DNA from 4 places in the Priestia sp. JV24 genome. Region 1 is predicted to be linked to each of the others. Evidence: riboswitches for the same ligand, from Rfam matches in the RefSeq annotation. Region 1 holds a riboswitch; each other region holds the start of a gene.
The links. A riboswitch is a leader RNA that binds a small molecule or an ion and turns the genes downstream of it on or off. The one in region 1 is predicted to bind cyclic di-AMP.
Positions count from the first base shown of each region.

Region 2: another riboswitch for cyclic di-AMP. It lies ahead of OK414_RS20430 (potassium channel family protein); the one in region 1 lies ahead of OK414_RS02140 (cation:dicarboxylate symporter family transporter).
Region 3: another riboswitch for cyclic di-AMP. It lies ahead of OK414_RS21430 (APC family permease); the one in region 1 lies ahead of OK414_RS02140 (cation:dicarboxylate symporter family transporter).
Region 4: another riboswitch for cyclic di-AMP. It lies ahead of OK414_RS21145 (dicarboxylate/amino acid:cation symporter); the one in region 1 lies ahead of OK414_RS02140 (cation:dicarboxylate symporter family transporter).

Region 1 is NZ_JAPCIN010000008.1:31,999-35,833, forward strand. Features, by position in the region: gene OK414_RS02130 (hypothetical protein) at 1-65, opposite strand, end outside; gene OK414_RS02135 (undecaprenyl-diphosphate phosphatase) at 522-1,346, shown strand; cyclic di-AMP (ydaO/yuaA leader) riboswitch at 1,619-1,758, shown strand; gene OK414_RS02140 (cation:dicarboxylate symporter family transporter) at 1,865-3,124, shown strand; gene ytvI (sporulation integral membrane protein YtvI) at 3,338-3,835, shown strand, end outside.
Region 2 is NZ_JAPCIN010000022.1:227,904-231,738, reverse strand. Features, by position in the region: gene OK414_RS20445 (peptidyl-prolyl cis-trans isomerase) at 1-786, shown strand, start outside; gene OK414_RS20440 (Lrp/AsnC family transcriptional regulator) at 1,066-1,521, opposite strand; gene OK414_RS20435 (carboxymuconolactone decarboxylase family protein) at 1,642-2,100, shown strand; cyclic di-AMP (ydaO/yuaA leader) riboswitch at 2,216-2,360, shown strand; gene OK414_RS20430 (potassium channel family protein) at 2,485-3,144, shown strand; gene OK414_RS20425 (TrkH family potassium uptake protein) at 3,148-3,835, shown strand, end outside.
Region 3 is NZ_JAPCIN010000023.1:26,790-30,624, forward strand. Features, by position in the region: gene OK414_RS21430 (APC family permease) at 13-1,839, opposite strand; cyclic di-AMP (ydaO/yuaA leader) riboswitch at 2,002-2,144, opposite strand; gene OK414_RS21435 (N-acetylmuramoyl-L-alanine amidase) at 2,336-3,394, opposite strand.
Region 4 is NZ_JAPCIN010000022.1:359,406-363,240, reverse strand. Features, by position in the region: gene OK414_RS21150 (NAD(P)/FAD-dependent oxidoreductase) at 1-729, shown strand, start outside; cyclic di-AMP (ydaO/yuaA leader) riboswitch at 1,335-1,489, shown strand; gene OK414_RS21145 (dicarboxylate/amino acid:cation symporter) at 1,670-2,905, shown strand; gene OK414_RS21140 (aspartate aminotransferase family protein) at 3,014-3,835, shown strand, end outside.

The DNA of each region.
Region 1 (3,835 bases):
GGAATTCCCAGCAAGGCTTCATACCCAGCAGTGACCCATTTCATTGTACGTACATTTCCATTCATAGTAAAAAGCCTCCTAAAAAAGATACTACTATATACGAGAAAAGAGAGAAAAAAGTTTCAAATTACTTAGGGGATATGTCGTATAAGCAAGCACTAGTTGATTAAAATGATAGATGACAGTAAAGGGGATGGAAAAAACATAATGATTTAGTCATTTTTTATACTAAAGAAAAATAGTCTAGATGATTCATTTTTAGCTAAGGGACCGGAATTTATACCGAACATAGTGACTGCTTTCTAAAATAAATAAAAGCTGATATCGTGTTTTTTGATTATAGCATGTAAGGTTTTTATTACGAATTATTAAAGATTCTTATCTTTTTGCAAATACACATTGTATTTCATAGTTTTAACAATTATGATAAAAAAGCAAGTGTCAAAATAGGAAAATAGTTGAGCATGTAAAACGAAGCGATAAGCTTATTAATTTGAAAGAAAGGCAAGGTACATAGCTTTATGTGGGAAATTATTGTAGCAATCATTTTAGGGATTGTAGAAGGTTTAACAGAGTTTGCTCCTGTTTCGTCAACTGGGCATATGATTATTGTGGATGACCTGTGGTTAAATTCCAAAGAATTATTTTCATCTCCAGTAGCTAATACATTTAAAATTGTTATTCAGCTAGGTTCGATCTTAGCAGTAGTAGTTATTTTTAAAGATCGTTTCATTAATTTATTAGGATTGGGAAAAAAGCCAGCTGCTCCAATTGGACCGACAAATCGCTTGAATTTAATGCAGGTAATTGTTGGACTGTTACCTGCAGGAGTGTTAGGACTTTTGTTTGATGATTACATTGATGAACATTTGTTTTCTTTAAATACGGTACTAATTGGCTTAGTAGTCGGAGCTGTATTAATGATTCTAGCAGATTTGTTTGGACCTAAACGTCCGCGTGTAGAGACGGTGGACCAAATGTCTTATGGACAAGCACTGGGTATAGGACTGTTTCAATGTATTGCTCTTTGGCCAGGTTTTTCTCGTTCAGGCTCAACGATTTCAGGAGGGGTTCTTCTTGGAATGAGCCATAAGGCAGCGGCAGATTTTACATTTATTATGGCAGTGCCAATCATGGCAGGAGCAAGTGGACTTTCATTGGTTAAAAACTGGCAGTATTTCACATCAGATGCACTACCGTTTTTTATTGCTGGTTTTATCAGCGCCTTTATTTTTGCGCTGGTATCTATTCGCTTTTTCTTGAAATTAATTAATCGTATCAAATTAGTACCATTTGCACTATATCGAATTGTTTTAGCAGCTATTCTATATTTTGTATTTTTATAAAAAAATACGCGTGTTCTTTATTCCCTTAAACTTCTAATAGAGACTCAAAGAGCAAGAAAAAGCTATTGCAACATTGCAATAGCTTTTTTGCATAAATATATATTATCGCCTTTTGAAAGCGTTTTATAAACATAGGTATTGACAAAACGTGTCGAAAAATAGTAAATTAATATTTGTGCAGTATAAAGTTAAGTAAAAGTAAGACTTCTGTTTAGTTTTATTGACTGTAAAAAACGTATGACAACGTATAGATCGTTTTAATTTTATAAAAACTGAATAATAAGCTTAATCGTATAGAGCGGGGGAATCATTATCGGCAGTAAAGCTGCCTTGGGGTGAATCCTTACAAAAGGTAGGAAACTCTCAATTCCGAATCCGACAGTTAACCCCGTTTGCTTCATTGAGAGAAAGAGCCCAAAATAGCGTAAGTAAAAGGCTGTTCTTTCTTAAGAATAGTCTTTTTTTGTTTTTTCAGAAAAATATATACAAATGTCATACATCTTTGGGGAGGTACATCTATGAAAAAAATTCGTTTTGGTTTGGCTACGCAGATTTTTACCGGATTAATCCTCGGTGTTCTTGTAGGGGTAATTTGGTTTAATGATCCGCGTGTAGTAACATACCTACAGCCGCTAGGAGACCTATTTTTAAGATTAATTAAGATGATTGTTATTCCAATTGTTATCTCAAGCTTAGTCGTTGGAGTTGCAGGAGCAGGGAGCGGTAAACAGGTCGGAAAGCTCGGCGTTAAAACCATTCTCTATTTTGAAATTATTACGACTTTTGCAATTGTAATCGGTGTATTGATTGCTAATATTTTCCATCCTGGGCAAGGTGTAGACATTCATTCAGCACAGAAGAGTGATATTTCACAATACGTTGAAACATCCGAACAGCAAGAAGGAAAGTCAGTGGCTGAAACTTTCTTACACATTGTTCCGACAAACTTTTTCCAGTCAATTGTTGAAGGAGACATGCTAGCAATTATCTTCTTTACAGTGTTATTTGCACTTGGAGTAGCGGCAATTGGAGAAAGAGGAAAGCCAGTTGTACAATTCTTCGACGGTGTTTCTCACGCAATGTTTCACGTGGTAAACCTTGTAATGAAAGTGGCGCCAATTGGTGTATTTGCTTTAATTGGTGTAACAGTTTCAAAATTCGGCTTAGATTCACTTCTTTCATTAGGAAAGCTTGTTATCTTAGTTTACTTAGCTTTAATTTTCTTCCTACTTGTTGTATTAGGAGGAATTGCGAAATGGGCAGGAATTAACATTTTCCACTTATTCCGCTATATGAAAGATGAACTGTTGTTAGCATACAGTACATCTAGTTCTGAGACAGTTCTTCCGCGTATTATGGAAAAACTTGAAAAGATGGGCTGTCCAAAAGCTATCGTATCGTTCGTTGTACCAATTGGTTATACATTTAACCTAGATGGTTCCGTTCTTTATCAAGCGATTGCAGCGTTATTCTTAGCGCAGGTGTACGGTATTGATTTAACGATCGTTCAACAGCTGACGCTCATTCTGGTATTGATGGTTACATCTAAAGGAATGGCTGCCGTGCCAGGAACATCATTTGTTGTATTACTGGCTACTCTTGGAACAATCGGTGTTCCGGCAGAAGGATTAGCCTTCATTGCTGGAGTAGACAGAATCATGGATATGGCACGTACGGTTGTTAACTTAGTAGGAAACACACTAGCAGCAATTGTGATGTCTAAATCTGAAGGCAAATTTGACCCTAAAAAAGGTACAGAGATCATGAGAGCCGGCTAATTTATAAATTAAAAAGCTACTTATTCTATTCGAAAAATTAGAATAAGTAGCTTTTTTCATAATAATTCCTTTATTATTATGGGAATTGACCCTATAATATGTAACATCAGGTATAAATATATCCAAATTTTATTCTTACATAAAAGCAGTCACTGGTTCCTTTCTTTATCAATAAATATAGAGATAGCTTAGCTAGTAGGGGGATAGTAGAGTATGTGGAAAAAGCGAATATGGGTCATCGCCTCGATAGTAATCGTATGTTTGTTAATCCCTTACAGTTTACCAATTGTGTTTGCTTTATTAACAGCATTAGCGCTTGAGGGTATTGTTCAAAAATTGCATCAATCTTTTAAAATGAAGAGAGTCTATGCAGTGCTTATGACCTTCATTTTATATGTTGTTTCGCTCATACTTATTGGATTTTTTATTGTTCGGACAATCGTTACGCAAGTGGTTGCTCTTTCAAAAATAGCGCCTTCCTTTGTAAAAGAAATCTATGAAACCGCGATTTTTCCAACTATTATTAAGTGGAAATACTATTCAAATGCTCTTCCTACAGAAGTGATTTCTTCTATCGAGCGCACGCTTGAAAAAACCGTAAATTCATTAGATTCTCTATTAAAAAGTACCGTGGAAATCATCATTAGCTTTGCTGCTACTGTTCCTGGGTTTCTATTAGAGTTTCTTATTTATTTAGTAGCACTTGTATTT
Region 2 (3,835 bases), on a different contig from region 1:
TCTTCTACCAAAGAACTGGCAGCGTATGAGGGAGGCAAGGTGACAGGAGCTGAATTCAACCGTTTTTTAGCCGTTGAAGGGTTCTTAAATCCAGATGCTCCGCTAAATGATACAAGCTACCGCAAAGAGTTATTGCGGCAGCTTGTTATGCAAAAAATCTTAATTTCACATCTAAAGACAAGCGATAAAGTACAAAAACAAGTCGAGGATATGTGGAAGCAAATTAAACGCTCATATAACGAGGATACAAGAAAACAAGGTTATGAAGTGTTAAATATTCGTTCTAGTGATGTAACCAACCAGCTAACGAATCAGTTTAAATTAGAAGAATATTTCCGCAAACAAATTACGTCTGATGAACTAACTGCTTACTATAAACGTATTGAAAACGATCTAACGCGCGTATCTTTTACGCAGCTGGCTTTTTCTACTTTACATGATGCCGCTGCCGCTGCGGCTGAACTGCAAAAAGGAACATCTCTTCAGGACGTTCAAAAAAAATATGCTGATGTCCAGACAGGCAGCAAAATAGAGAATGCTGATAATCTAAAGCTTTCAAGTCTATCTCCCTCTTTTATAGATGTTTTAAAAAAACAGCACATCGGAGAGAGTAGTAAGCCCATTAAAATGGGTAAAGTCTATTATATTCTTATTTTAAAACAAAAAGATAAAAAAACGGAATCAGAAGTCAAAGAAGAAATGATGAAAGAACTTGTTTTGAATCATATCAACCGGTATATCCAGGATGAACTGCCAAGGTTTCACGTGACTTTCAGCCTTAGGTAGTTCCCTTTTATATAGATTGATTGTTTCTCCAAAACAAGCAAGTAAAAGAGCTCTCTAGTACTAGAGAGCTCTTTTACATTTTTAAGTAGACAGAAATGTCGTCACCTGATAAAATGAAGTTGTAAAACTTTCATTATTCGGAAAATTTATACCCTCCAGCTTTGGAGGGTTATTTTTTATGCTGTTGGACGAATAAAAGAGGCTGGGACAAAAGTAGTTTAGTGGAAAGAAAATCCGAACGATCAATCCAATCGTTCGGATTTTTTCGTTACGTTTCAATCACTTTTCATCTTTTAAATGACTCAATAATGCAGGAGCCATCTCCACGTGAGAAAGGGCGATGTGTGAAATCGTTTTGGCATAAGGTGTAATTTCGTTAATAAATTGTTCGAGTACGTGCAGGTGAGGAAGCTGAAGCTTTGTAATAAAGCAGGCTTGCCCGGCGATGCGTTCACAGAATAAAGCGTAGGGATACTGAGAAATAAATCGTTTAAAACGCTCGTGCTCTCCGTTTTTCATCGTTACTTCAATAAAACACGACACGGGCAAATGCAGCTTTTCATAATCAATATCAATCGTATACCCTTTTATAACGCCAAAGCTCTCTAGCTGTCGTACTCGCTCTGCCACCGAAGGAGGAGACAAGTTAATTTGTTTTCCTAGCTCTCGTAAGGAAAGGCGGCTGTTTTGCTGCAGCGCCTGCAAAATCGATAAATCAATTTCATCAATTTTCAATTGAAAACCTTCTTTCTCATTAACGTTTCATTTGATTAGTAATAGTAGCTAAGATGTTTTATCTGTAATCTGAAATTTCCATTTTTCTTACTATAATAATTAAAAAGGAGTGAGTGAAAAATGGCAAGAGTTTTGTTAGCAAACGAAGAGGGAACAAATTTTGAAAAAGCATTGAATTTAATTCCGCATGTAAAAAGATTGTATGATGAGCTTTACGACACGCTTTGGAACAGCGATATAGTAGAAAAAGAGACTAAGGAAAAAATAAGGCTTTATCTAGCAGGTGTTAACGGCTGTGAGACGTGTATGAGCATGTCATATGTAGGCGATGAGACGATTAATCAAAAAGTGTTAAGAGAAAAAGAGCTGGAAGAAAAAGATCGACTGCTGTTTCGATTTATTGATGTATACCGGGTGCGTCCAAGGGAGTTGACGGATGCTGATATGAATCAATTAAAGAAATTTTACAGTGATACGCAGCTGTTAGAGCTTTTAGCTGTTATTAATTTATTTGATCAATTTCACAAAATGATTGTCAGTTTAGATTTATATGATTTTTGCAGCTTGCAGGGCAAGTGAGGTCTTCGCTAAAAATATCTTGACAGACAAAATCCACAGGAGTAAGATAGCTTTCGTAAAGTGAAACGTATCATGAATCGAATCGATTATTCTAAAAAATAGATCATAGATATTTGAATAAAAATCGCTTAATCCATTACGGAGCGGAGGACCCATTATGTACGCACATATTGTGCTCCGGGGTGAATCCTTAAAAAGGTAGGGTTACTCTTAAAACCCGAACCCGACAGCTAACTTCGCAAGCGTTTTGAGGGGGAAGAGTGTGGAAAAACACAGGAGCCTTCCTGTGTTTTTTTGCGCTTTTTTTAAGAAAAAGATGTAATTTTTTAGAAAAAGTATAAGCTAAGAGAACACACAGCAGTTGAAGAAAGGAATAAATACATTATGAAAAAACAGTTTGCTGTATTGGGATTAGGTCGTTTTGGAGGCAGTTTGGTTGAAGAGTTTGCTAATCTGGATGTGGATGTGCTCGCTATTGACCGCAATCAGGAGGTAGTAAATAAATTTAGCAACTCAGCTACATATGTTGTGCAAGCAAACGCGATTGATGAAGCTAGCTTAAAGGGGCTAGGTATTCGCAATGTTGATCATGCTCTTATTTCGTTTGGAGATGATATCGAAGCAAGCGTGCTGGCAACGATGCTTTTAAAAGATATGGGCGTTAAGCAAGTATGGGTAAAAGCAGTGAATATGTATCATCAAAAAGTGCTCGAAAAAATAGGAGCGGATAAAGTCATTCACCCTGAGCGCGATATTGCTAAGCGTATTGCTCATCACGTGGTGTCAGAAAAAATCATTGATTATATTGAATTGTCAAAGGATTATAGTATCGTCGAAATTGTCGCCTCTAAGAAACTTCATAATAAAACGCTGTTTGATTTAAACATTCGTGCCAAGTATGGCTGCAATATTATCGGCTTTCAGCGAAAAGACGGGGAAATGGTGATCTCGCCTACCGCGCATGAAATAATTGAACAAGGAGATATGCTGATTGTCATCGGACATAACCGCGATTTGAACCGTTTTGAAGAAGAAGGAGTTTAACTTATGAAAAAACAAATCATTAAACTCACTCCTCCGCAGCTGCTTGTCTCCATTTTTGGCGGAGGAATTATTATGGGTGCTCTTCTATTGATGATGCCTGTTTCTACTACTGAGCCAATCCGGTGGGTAGATGCCCTTTTTACGTCTACTTCCGCTATGACAGTAACCGGCTTAGCCGTCGTAGATACAGGTACCCGTTTTACCGTCATCGGTCAAATCATTATTATGCTGTTAATTCAAATAGGCGGTCTTGGCATTATGTCATTTGCCGTGTTGATTTTTATGATGCTAGGTAAAAAAATTGGATTTAAAGAGCGTATGCTCGTTCAGCAGGCACTAAATCAAACGAGCGTCGGCGGAGTTGTCCTGCTAGTTAAAAGGCTGTTTATCTTTTCATTTTTAATTGAGTTTGTTGCACTTATCTTTCTAGCGATACGCTGGGTTCCGGAGTTCGGATGGTCTAAGGGGCTGTTCTTTAGCTTGTTTCATTCAATTTCGGCTTTTAATAACGCAGGGTTTGGACTACTTTCTGATAACTTAGTGCAGTATGTTGGAGATCCTATTATTAACATAACGATTTCTTTTTTGTTCATCATTGGTGGGTTAGGGTTTACCGTTCTTGCTGATATGTGGGTGAAAAAATCGTATAGAAAACTAACGTTGCATTCAAAAATTATGATTATCAGCACGT
Region 3 (3,835 bases), on a different contig from region 1:
AGTCATGTTTCATTATTTTTTAAAACGGTACGGTACAGTTGTAACAATTACATTTTTACGGTAAAGCAAATGTGCTTTTAACAACAGACTGGACTGGTTGTGAAGGATATTTTGCCAGCTTTTTTTCGTAATGAATTGCGGAATAACGACCGTAATAGCCATATTATTTTCCCGAGCTTTTTCCTCAGCCATATCGATGAATCGAAACAGCGGCCGCACTAAGCTGCGGTATTGAGAATGAAACGTAACAATACGAATATCAGGCTGCCACTTCTCCCACTTCTCTTCCATTCTCTTTTCGCTTTCTCGATCAAAGGCCACATGCACTGCAATAACGGTATCGCCAATCGTTCTTGCATAATTTAATGAATTTTCTACTACCTTTGTCATTCCTGCTACAGGAACAATGACCACACTTCCTTCAAGCTTTCCAATCTTTTCTCCTTGCTTAATGCGAAGCTGCTCTCCTACCGCTTCATAATGCGTATGAATTCGATGGAAAATATAGACAATAACCGGTAAGAAAATGAGCACGGACCATACTTGTGAAAACTTCGTTGTAAACAAAATAATTAGCACCGTTAAGGTAATGAGGGCACCAATTAAGTTAATGGTTAGCTTCCCTTGCCAGCCGGCCGGCTTTTCTCTAAGCCATTTGACAATCATGCCTGTTTGAGAAAGCGTAAATGGAATAAACACCCCGACTGCATAAAGAGGAATTAATTGTTCAGTCGCTCCTTTAAAAGCTACAATTAAGACAGTAGAAGCAATTCCAAGGGTCACAATTCCATTTGAATAGCCTAATCGATCGCCACGAATTTGAAACATTCTTGGCATGTATTTATCAGACGATAAGTTGACAGCCAGCAAAGGGAAAGCTGAAAAGCCCGTATTCGCCGCTAGCACTAGAATTAGAGCTGTTGTGCCTTGAATAAAATAATAAAATCCATTTCGTCCAAACACACTCGATGCAATTTGTGATACAACCGTTTCATCTGCTTTTGGAGAAATGCCAAGCCAATAAGCTAAAAACGTGATGCCAGAAAATAAAACGGCTAAAATACCGCCCATCAGCATTAATGTATGAACAGCATTTTTTGCACCTGGCTCTTTAAAGTTAGGCACTGCATTTGAAATAGCTTCTACACCTGTCAATGCGGAACAGCCTGATGAAAAAGCTTTTAATAATAAAAACAAACTAATACCTGGCACTACTGTACCTAGAGATGGATGCAGCTCAGGTGAAACTTGACCCGTCGCTATTTTAAATAAGCCTACCGCTATTAACAAAATAAGAGCAATAACAAATAAATAAACCGGATAAGCTAATACGGAAGCGGATTCTGTTACACCACGTAAATTTAAGACGGTAATAAAAATCACCAGCAAACACGCAATTACTACATTGTAATGATGCAGCGCGGGAAAAGCCGAAGTTAAAGCATCGGTTCCTGCTGAAACACTCACAGCAACTGTTAAAATATAATCCACCAACAATGATCCCCCAGCGATAAGCCCGGGATTTTCCCCTAAATTGGTTTTCGAAACAATATAAGCTCCTCCGCCTTGCGGATACGCATAAATAATTTGGCGATATGAAAGAATTAAAGCCGTCAGCAGAACCAATACCCCAAGCGCAATTGGAATCGAATACCAATAGGCAAGGACGCCGACTGTTGCAAGTACAATCAAAATTTGTTCTGTTCCATAAGCCACTGAAGATAAGGCATCTGATGATAAAATAGCCAGTGCTTTAAGCTTACTAAGTTTTTGGTCGCCTAACTCTTTTGTTTTAAGCGGCTTTCCAATCAATAATCTTTTGAGAACTGAATAGTTCACGTAATTTCCCTCCGATGATTGCTTAGCTACTATTTACTGTTCATTGCTAAGCTCCGTTACAAGTTCATAAATAAGTGATATTATCCCTAAAAAGTACCTTTTTATGTTAAAAAAGCGCACAAAAAAAACACTAAGGGTTCTCAGCGTTTTTACACAGCTTAAACCTCCTCTCCAAAACGCTTATGGGGTTAGCTGTCGGATTCGGGCTATGAGAGTAGCCCTACCTTTTAAAAAAAGGATTCACCCCAAGTGACAATGCACAAATTTGGGTCCCCCACTTCTGACGAATTAAGCGATAACAGGTCAATATAATTTTCGGTTAAAGGGTATGATCGATAACATGTTTCTTTCATAACTATCCTTTGTTCTTAGATAATATACTCCCGTACAAATGGTTTGTAAAGCATTATTTTACGCAAACCATAAAATAGTGCTTAAGGCACTTTTAACAGAAAAACAAAAGGTCTTCTGCCCGCGTACAGAAGACTTTTTTGCTTTAACTTTTTGCTTTTAAAACGGCTGCTAGCTTGTTTTTCGTTTGAGGACCATAAATGCCATCCACATCATAAGGAAGATACACAAGCTGAAAACGTCTGACTGCATCTTTCGTTTGAACTCCATATATTCCGTCTACTGACCCTACTTTAAAATTAACTGCGTTTAATGCTTTTTGAAGCTGTTTCACGGCTTCTCCAGAATCACCTTGTTTTAAAATTCCATTTGGAAGTGGATACTGTTCCGAAGGTGGAGTTGGTGACGGTGTTGGAGATGGGTTTGGTGAAGTTCCTGAAGGAATAACAATTGTTTTTCCAACCTGTAGGGTTAAAGGATCAGAAAGCCCTTTATTTGCTTCTTGCAGCGCTTGTACTGTTATTCCGTACTTCTGTGCAATACTGTACAGCGTATCTCCTTGCTTGATCGTATACGTTTTTGTACCTGGTTCAGAAGGTGATGGATTTGGTGTCGGTGTCGGTGTTGGAGATGGTGATGGATTTGGAACTGCACGCCGAGGTAAATTTAAATATACGGCAATTCCTTTAGCATACGATTCACCCATACTTTTTAAAAAAGCTTCATTTTGAAGAAGTGCTGCATCGGCGCTCCTATCAATAAAAGCTATTTCAGTGAGTACTGCAGGCATATTTGTTAAGCGAAGCACCGCATAATTGGCTGATTTTCGTCCGCGATTCGGATGATTATACGACAGCAGCGTTGGCTGTACTTGACCGTGCACAATCGATTGAAACGTTTTACTGGCATTGCTAGCGCTTCTATAAACATAATCTTCGTATCCTGTTCCTCCACCGGCATTTACGTGAATAGACATAAACGCATCTGCGCCCCACGAATTAGCTTGAGAAGCTCGCTGAGATAACGATAAAAAAACATCTGTGGTACGAGTGGTTTTAATCGTAAAATCACTGTACATGCTATTTAAATAGCTTATTAAATATTGTTGAATTTTTAAAACTAAGTTTTTTTCATACAGTCCGTTCGCTCCAACTGCTCCTACATCTGCCCCACCATGTCCTGCATCAAGATAGATTTTTTTCATATTACTTGTCCCTCCTTATTGTTAACATATGCACGAGCGAAAAAAGTGCTACGTATACTAGCCTACCAGGTGAAAAATCACTAAAAAAAGACCCGCTGCCTAATGGTAACGGGTTATTCTGCTTTATAGACAGAATACTGAATAAGGGTAGCTCTCAAGGAGTGACAGCTATATGCAGAGTGTTGATTTGTTGATTTAATGATAATAATTATCATTTTCATTTAAAGTATACACTATGAGGAAAGTATTGTCTATTTTATTATTAGATTTGGAGCTACTTAAAAAGCAGGATACCTATAACAATGAGAATAGTCCAAATTGGAATGCTTATTAATATGCCTATTACTAAACCTTTGAAAAAATTTCCTTCTTGCATTTTTATTCCATTCCTCTCCAACAGTATTTTCTAATGACACTACGACTGGCTGAAAATTCTCTGAA
Region 4 (3,835 bases), on a different contig from region 1:
GTTCGAGTCGAAACATCGAACGTTGTTATGGAAGAAATCAACAAGCACTTGTACGAAGGGAAATTCATTTATAATACGTCTGTAGGTACAAGAGTCAGAACGTTCTGCAGCAATCCTTCAGGACATGTGGTAGTAGAGAATCATTCAGGTATTATGTTAGCAAATGGACACGCATACAAAGATCCGAAGCTTGGAAGTCAAAATACGAACTTTGCGCTGCTTGTTTCTCATAAATTTTCGGATCCATTTGATCAGCCGAACGAATATGCGCATGAAGTATCAAGATTAGCTAATATGCTGTCAAACGGGGGCCTAGTTGTTCAAAAGTATGGAGATATTTTAAAGGGCCGTCGTTCAACAGCGACTCGAATTAAAGAGGGCTTTTTAGAACCAACGTTAAAAGAAGCTGTACCGGGTGACTTAGGCTTAGTGCTTCCTTACAATACGATGAAAAGCTTAATTGAAATGACAGAAGCACTGGATCATGTAACGCCTGGGTTAGCATCTGAACATACGCTGTTTTACGGTGTGGAAGCGAAATTTTACTCCGCCCGTCCGAAGTTAAATGATAAGTTTGAAACTGAAATTTCCGGTTTATACGTGGGAGGAGACGGAGCTGGTATTACGCGAGGACTCGCGCAGGCAAGTGCGTGCGGTGTGTGGGTAGCACGTGACATTGTTGAAAAATTAAAGAATCGCAAAGCAAGTTCTGAACCTGTTACTGTATAAAAAAAGAGGCCGTCACGGCCTCTTTTTTTATATGTGTTAAATAACGAAAGCGACTAAGTAAAAAGTAAAGAACTTGTACCGCTCCAACTCCGATAGTTTTATATGATAATTACCCGCTCTTTTTTAAAAAGTATGACGGAATACATCCTTCTATCGTGAGCAGAATTAAATAGAATAAGGCGAATTGACAATGTCCATTTCTTTGCATCAATAAATTCAGTGAAATTTTAGGGAGGGTATATCAAGCAGTACAATAAGGATAAAATCAACAGTTGGAAAGAGTTATTCTTTGATGAATAAAATATTTATGAAAGCAGTAAAGTACGCGAACGTTAGAATAATTATGCAAATTTATGAATGTAATTTAATGAGAAGAAAGTTCACTTTACAAACTATTTTTTGAATTAATTTTTTATCCATTAGATTTTAAGTCTTGTTAAATAACTGTTTGTGGTTTATTGAAATATGATGTAGATATTTTAAAATATAACAATTCTCAACTTTTTATGATAAAATCCTGCATTATTTTTGAATAAAAACTTGACAGAAACATATAAAATGAATTTTAATTAAAGTAAGAATTATTATCATGCAAAAATATTAAAGAAAATTATTTGCTTAATCTCTTTTGTTTTATAAGAGAACGGGGGACCCATATTTGTGCGTAGTGTACTTGGGGTGAATCTTGAATAAATCAAGTAGGGTAACTCACGTACCCGAATCCGACAGCTAACTCCGTAAGCATTCAGTGAGGGAATAACAGGTCTATGAAACCATGATATTCTCATGGTTTTTTGTATAGCTAAAAATATTCCTAAACTATTAATCTGAAAATTTTTAATATATTGTATATTTAGAGTGTTATCGCTCTCAATGCATGGTAAAATAAGTATGGTAGTTAGAATCATTCTAATATAATTTATTTATGGGAGGTAAATCTATGAAGCTATCGACAAAGATTATTATCGCGCTAATTGCTGGTGCTGTTGTAGGAGTGTTGATCAATGCTTTTGCTCCAAGTGCTTTTGCTCCGCTGGACAAGTACTTGTTTACACCGCTTGGCCAAATTTTCTTAAGCTTAATTAAAATGCTTGTTGTACCAATTGTGTTTTTCTCTATCACGTTAGGTGTAGCAGGTTTAGGAGATCCTAAAAAACTAGGAAGAATCGGGGCTAAAACAGTTTCCTACTTCCTAGTTACAACAACCGTTGCGATTATTATTGGTTTAGTTTTAGCATATGCAATTAAACCGGGTACGTTTGGATCTTTTGATACAAAAAACGCTTCTTTTGAAGCCGAAAAAGCACCGCCGGTTGGAGAGACATTCTTAAATATGATTCCAGTCAACCCAATTCAAGCGATGGCTGAAGGGAATATGCTTCAACTTATCGTTTTCTCTATCTTTATCGGTTTTGGTATTACGATGCTTGGAAGTAAAACAAAAGGGCTTTACAATTTACTTGAGCAAGGCAATGAATTGATGATGTATCTTGTAAATCTAGTGATGAAGTTTGCTCCTTACGGAACATTTGGGCTTCTTGCAACCGCGGTTGGAAGTCAAGGCTGGGAGGCAATTAAAGCGATGGGGCTGTACATGATTGTAGTCGTGCTCGCACTGTTTATCCATTCGATCGTAACATATGGGGGATCAGTCGCTCTTATGGCCAGACGTAATCCTATTGAATTTTTTAAAGGTTTTGCTCCTGCGATGACAGTTGGATTCAGTACATCAAGCAGTAATGCAACGCTTCCGATTTCAATGAATGTGGCTCAAAAAAATCTTCGTGTCCCGGAGTCCATCAGCAGTTTTGTCCAGCCATTAGGTGCTACCATTAACATGGATGGAACGGCAATTATGCAAGGTGTAGCGACTATTTTTATTGCACAAGTATACGGCGTTGACCTGTCGCTGGGTGCTCTTGTGACGGTTGTATTGACAGCGGTGCTTGCTAGTATTGGTACAGCAGGTGTGCCGGGAGTTGGTCTCATTATGCTAGCAATGGTATTGAGTTCGGTTGGCTTGCCTGTAGCAGGTATCGGATTGATTATTGGAATTGATCGCTTGCTTGACATGCTTCGTACATCTGTAAATATTACGGGAGACGCTGCGTGTGCCGTTATTGTGGCTGAGTCAGAAGCAAAACGTATCGATAAATCTGTAACGCAATCAGCTTAATAAGCGTAAAAGCTCTAGCTATATGCTAGGGCTTTTTTTATTGGCAAGAAACTCTTCGTTTCAGCATACAGTTTAATAAGAGTGTATGTTTGAAAGGAGAGTGCGGAAATGAATAAAACTCATGTAATAAAGCCGCTGCTCGACGACGACTACCCAGTTATTTCATATGGAAAAGGAATTTATTTGTACGACCAAGATGGAAAAAGGTACATAGATGCTTCGTCGGGGGCAGTTACAGCAAGTATCGGACACGGCGTAAAAGAAATTATTGATGCGATGACCGATCAGGCACAGAAAGTTGCGTTTGTATATCGGTCGCAGTTTACAAGTGATCCAACAGAAGCCTTAGCTAAGAAACTATGTGAATTAAGCAGCAATCATTTCCAGTGGAGCTTTTTTGTTAACAGCGGGACAGAAGCGACTGAAACGGCTATGAAAACGGCAATTCAGCATTTTCAAGAGCAAGGGAAGCCAACCAAAACAAAGGTTTTGTCACGCTGGATGAGCTATCACGGTATTACAATAGGAGCTCTGTCTATGTCAGGGCACGTTGGAAGACGAAAACGCTTCTCGTCTTTGCTTGAAGATTATCCTTCGGTTTCGCCTCCTTATTGCTATCGATGTCCGTTTCATCAAACCTATCCATCCTGTAATCTTGCTTGCGCAAACGAATTGGAAACAGTTATCAAACGAACCGGCCCTGAACATATTGCTGCTTTTATTACAGAGCCCATTGTAGGAGCAGCCGGAGCAGCGCTTACACCTCCTCCCGGTTATTATGAAGTGATAAGAGAAATTTGCGATAAATATGATGTGTTATGGATTGCGGATGAAGTCATGACTGGAGTTGGGCGTACAGGCGTAATGTTTGCGTATGAGCACTGGGGAGTTAAACCAGACATCATGACGCTTGGAAAAGGAGTGGGAGCA